Regions from separate parts of the Zoogloea oryzae genome, predicted to be linked through region 1. Evidence: predicted binding sites of a transcription regulator. Region 1 holds the regulator's gene; the other holds the start of a gene.

What was found. Region 1 encodes LexA, which represses DNA repair genes until DNA is damaged. Its sites were predicted from a motif close to ACTGTATNTANATACAGT; they were not measured.
Region 2: a site for LexA is predicted at 1,121-1,138, ahead of QQK25_RS13665 (PA0069 family radical SAM protein). Genes of this name have one in related genera too.

Annotation. Positions count from the first base shown of each region.
Region 1 is NZ_BSPX01000005.1:2,637-5,030, forward strand. It holds gene QQK25_RS03135 (FKBP-type peptidyl-prolyl cis-trans isomerase) at 1-159, opposite strand, end outside; gene QQK25_RS03140 (peroxiredoxin) at 125-712, opposite strand; gene lexA (transcriptional repressor LexA) at 998-1,600, shown strand; gene imuA (translesion DNA synthesis-associated protein ImuA) at 1,712-2,394, shown strand, end outside.
Region 2 is NZ_BSPX01000040.1:22,943-25,336, reverse strand. It holds gene QQK25_RS13665 (PA0069 family radical SAM protein) at 30-1,106, opposite strand; gene aroG (3-deoxy-7-phosphoheptulonate synthase AroG) at 1,262-2,344, shown strand; gene QQK25_RS13655 (diguanylate cyclase domain-containing protein) at 2,346-2,394, opposite strand, start outside.

The DNA.
Region 1 (2,394 bases):
AACCTGCTTGCCGTGGAGCGCTTCTTCGATCACGGCGAAGATGCCGTCGTAACCGCCATGGAGGTACACCAGCGGGTGGTGACCGTCGTCGATCATGTTGCCATCCGGGTCCTTGACCGAGTAATCAAGCGTGACGACCGTGTTCTTGGCGATTTCCATTTACATTCCTTGAGTTGAGTTGCTTTACCAGCTGAAAGACTTCGGCCGCGTGGCCACGGGGATTCACATCGTGCAGCACATGGCGGAGCACGCCATCACTGGAAATGATGAAGGTCGAACGACGCACGCTGCGTTTCATGACGCCATCCACCACCGCCGACTGCCACACACCGTAAAGCCTGCACACGTCGCCATCTTCGTCGGACAAAAGCTCGACCGACAGGCCGTGCTGGTCGCGAAAATCAGCGTGGGTGAGGCAGTCATCGGGGCTGATGCCGATCACGATACATTTTTCCTTCGCGAAATCGGCATCGTGATCACTGAAATCGATCGCCTGACGGGTACAGCCGGGCGTGTTGTCACGGGGGTAGAAATACAGCACAACGTGGTGGGTGCCCAGCACCGACGCCAGATCGAACATTTCCATGTCGGCATCGGGCAGGGAAAAGAGCGGTGCGGACTGACCTTCGGTCGGGGCTACCGCTTCGGCGGGGGATTCTAACCGAGCCGCCTTGAGAACTCTACCCGAAGCGTGTTGAGGGCTGACAAGCATGAAAATCTCCTCTGGGGGCTGAGGGCCCGGCAAGCGGAGCCCTGCTGATTAGGCGATTCGGACACGTGCTGTTCTCTGTTCTTCTTGTCTTTGCTTATGATGCCTCGTCAGGCTTTTGGCGCGCGACGGGCACCCTTGAATGAATAGTCCATTGGCGCCCCAGCCTCAAGCGCTTTGTCTTCAGATTTTGATGTTTATCACGAGCAGAGCCCCCCGGAAAGCCCATCTACAGCTTGTCATGCGCAAAACCCTGTATATAATTACATAAGACTTCAGGAGTATGCCGTGTCCGAACAACTCACCGCCCGTCAGCAAGAAATCCTTCAACTCATCCGCGATACCGTCGAGCATGAAGGTCGCCCGCCCACGCGGGCGGAAATCTGTACTGCGTTTGGCTTCAAATCCCCCAACGCTGCCGAAACCCATCTGCGCGCGCTCGCCAGCAAGGGGGTCATCTCGCTGGAAGAAGGCCGTGCCCGGGGCATCCGTCTCGTCGAATCCCTCGGCCTGCCCCTCGTCGGGCGGGTGGCTGCAGGTAGCCCGATTCTTGCCGCCGAGCACATCCAGCGCCGCTTCCATGTTGACCCCAACATGTTCTCGCCCCGAGCCGATTACCTGCTTCAGGTTCGCGGCCAGAGCATGCGCGACGCAGGCATCCTCGACGGTGACCTGCTCGCCGTCCATCGCACCACCGAAGCCCGGGACGGCCAGATCATCGTGGCCCGCATGGAAGACGACGTCACCGTGAAGCGCCTGTCCCGCAAGGGGCCGATCGTCGAACTCCTGCCGGCAAACCCCGACTTTGAACCCATCATTGTCGACACCCGCAACGAGCCGCTGGAAATCGAAGGCCTCGCGGTCGGTTTGATCCGCAACGACAGCCTCTGATCCTCGTCAGCACAAACGGTTGCCCTGCCCTGCAATCGGCAGGCAACCGCGCTGCGGCACCTGGCGTGCAAGGCATGAAGCGTTCACTCACAGCCTAGTTCATTTATTGCCATGGCGCCTCCGGCTGTTTCTGTCCTTCGCTCCCCAGACGCGTTGCAGCATCTAGTGTGGCGTGGCGATCAGGTTGCCTCGGCAGCGCCAGGCATTGCCACCGGCCATCCCACCCTGGATGCCGTACTGCCCGGCAAGGGCTGGCCGGTCGGCGCACTCACCGAAATCCTCGTCCCCCACACAGGTGTCGGCGAGCTCGGCCTGATCCTGCCCCTGCTCCAGCGGGTGCCCGAAAGGCGCTGGGCCGTCTGCATTGCGCCGCCAGGCCAGCTTTATGCGCCGGCCCTCTCTGGCGCGGGCATTCCCCTCGAGCGGCTGCTCCTCGTTGATGCCGAAAGCCCCGCCCATGCCCGCTGGGCGGCCCGCCAGTCGCTCAACTCCCATAGCTGCGAAGCCGTCGTGATGTGGCTGGCCGAGGCTGACAACGGCGCCCTTCGCCGACTTCAGCTGGCTGCGGAAGAAAGCGCCACGACACTTATCCTGATACGGCCTGCCACAGTGGCGGGTCAGCCATCGCCGGCTGTGCTGCGTCTTGCGCTTACGGCACGGGATGGCGGGGTGGACGTGCGCGTACTCAAGCGCCGCGGCCCACAACTGGCCGGCCCAGTTGCCATTGATCTGCCTCGGCTGCCCGTCAGGCCGGCGCCATCGCCCCAATCCACCCAGCCTTCCGGTCATGCCGT
Region 2 (2,394 bases), on a different contig from region 1:
GTTGTTGCTCGGGCTGTTTGACGCGCTGATCAGAACAGCGCGAGTTGACCGTCGCCTCGCCCCGGCGGCCGGAAGGCCGTAGTGACCAGCTGACGGCGGTTGCGATTGAGCCCGAGCCGCTCGCAGCAACGCCGCAGGCGCTGGCTGTACAGATCGGCAAACACGCCCTCGCCGCGCATCCGGTGGCCGAAGCGGCTGTCGTTGAGTTCCCCACCCCGAAGCTGGCGCAGCAGGCTCAGCACATGGCCCGCCCGGTCGGGGTAATGGGTGACGAGCCAGTCCTCGAACAATTCCCGCAGCTCCCGTGGCAGGCGCAGCAGCACGTAGCCGGCCGTCTCGGCGCCGGCGGCCTGTGCCGCTTCGAGCACCTTTTCCATCTCATGATCGTTGATCGCCGGGATCAGCGGCGCGAAGAGCACGCCCACCGGCACGCCGGCGCCGTGCAGCCGGGCCATGGCGGCCAGACGCCGGGCCGGGCTGGCGGCGCGGGGTTCGAGCTGGCGGGCGAGGCGCGGATCGAGGGTGGTGACCGAAAACATCACCTGCACCAGCCCGTCCCGGGCGAGATCGGCGAGGAGGTCGATGTCCCGCTCGATCAGCGCCGACTTGGTGACGATGGACACCGGGTGGCGGGTTTCGGCGAGGATCGCCAGCAGCTGGCGGGTCAGGCCCAGGCGCCGCTCGACAGGCTGCCAGCCGTCGGTGTTGATGCCCAGCGCGACGGGCTGGCAGCGGTAGCCGGGGGCGGCGAGCTCCCGCCGCAGCACAGCCGGCGCGTCCGGTTTCCAGGCGATCTTCGTCTCGAAATCCAGCCCCGGCGAGAGGCCGAGGTAGGCGTGGCCCGGGCGCGCAAAGCAGTAGGCGCAGCCGTGCTCGCAACCCTTGTAGGGGTTGATCGACTGGGCGAAAGGCACGTCGGGGGAGGCGTTGCGGACGATCACCGACTTCGCCTTGTCGAGCAGCAGCGTGGTGGCCGGGCCGCGATCGGGCTCATCCGCCGCGTCGTCGGCCCAGTCGTCGTCGAAGGCGGCGCGCTGCCAGTCGGCAAAGCGGTCGCCCGGATTGAGGCGGCTGCCGCGGCCGCGGGGCAGGCTGGGGGGCTTCATCCTGCCAAGATTAAGCTATATAAAAATACAGTTCAAGCCTGCGCGTCGGTGACAGATGCGCCGCAAGTCATGCCGACGGGAAGGGCGTCGTGTTACGGGCCGGGCGCATCGGCTAGAATTGCCGATTCCCTCAAGCAAAGCCGACAGGATTCACCATGCACGCCTCCTCGAAAATCCACATCGACGACGTCCGTATCAAGGCCATCAAGGAGCTCGCCCCGCCGGCCCACGTGCTGCGCGAGTTTCCGGCATCGCCCAAGGCCGCGGCGACCACTTTCGAGGCGCGCACGGCGATCCACCGCATCCTGTTTGGTGCCGACGACCGCCTGCTGGTGGTGATTGGCCCGTGCTCGATCCACGACTACGCCGCGGCGATGGAATACGCCCGCCGCCTGAAGGTCGAGGCCGAGCGCCTGAAGGACGACCTGCTGATCGTGATGCGGGTGTACTTCGAGAAGCCGCGGACCACCGTCGGCTGGAAGGGCCTGATCAACGATCCGCACCTGGATGGCAGCTTCGCGATCAACGAAGGCCTGCGTCTGGCGCGCCAGCTGCTGGCCGAGATCAACGAGCTGGGGCTGTCGGCCGCCACCGAGTTCCTCGACATGATCACGCCCCAGTACATCGCCGACCTGATCGCCTGGGGCGCCATCGGTGCCCGCACCACCGAAAGCCAGGTGCACCGCGAGCTGGCGTCCGGCCTGTCGTGCCCGGTGGGTTTCAAGAACGGCACCGATGGCAACGTGCGCATCGCTGTGGATGCGATCAAGGCCGCCCAGGCGCCGCATCACTTCCTGTCGGTGACCAAGGCCGGCCATTCGGCCATCGTGTCCACCGCCGGCAACGAAGACTGCCACCTGATCCTGCGTGGCGGCGCCGGCCCCAACTTTGATGCGGCCAGTGTCGAGGCGGCCTGCAAGGAGCTTTCCGCGGCCGGCGTGCAGGGCAAGCTGATGATCGATTTCTCCCACGCCAACAGCCGCAAGCAGCACAAGCTGCAGGTGGAAGTGGCGCGTGACGTTGCCGGCCAGATGGCGGCCGGCAACGACCGCATCATGGGCGTGATGGTCGAATCCCACCTGAAGGAAGGTCGTCAGGATCTGAAGCCGGGCGTCGAGCTGGAGTACGGCAAGAGCATCACCGACGCGTGCATCGGCTGGGAAGACAGCCTGGTGGTGCTCGAGGTGCTGGCCGAGGCCGTGCGTCAGCGCCGGGTGCGGCGCGCCGAGCCGGCCTGATTCAGACCGGCAGCGTGGCGAGGCTGGGGGCGACGCCGGGGTAGGCGCCG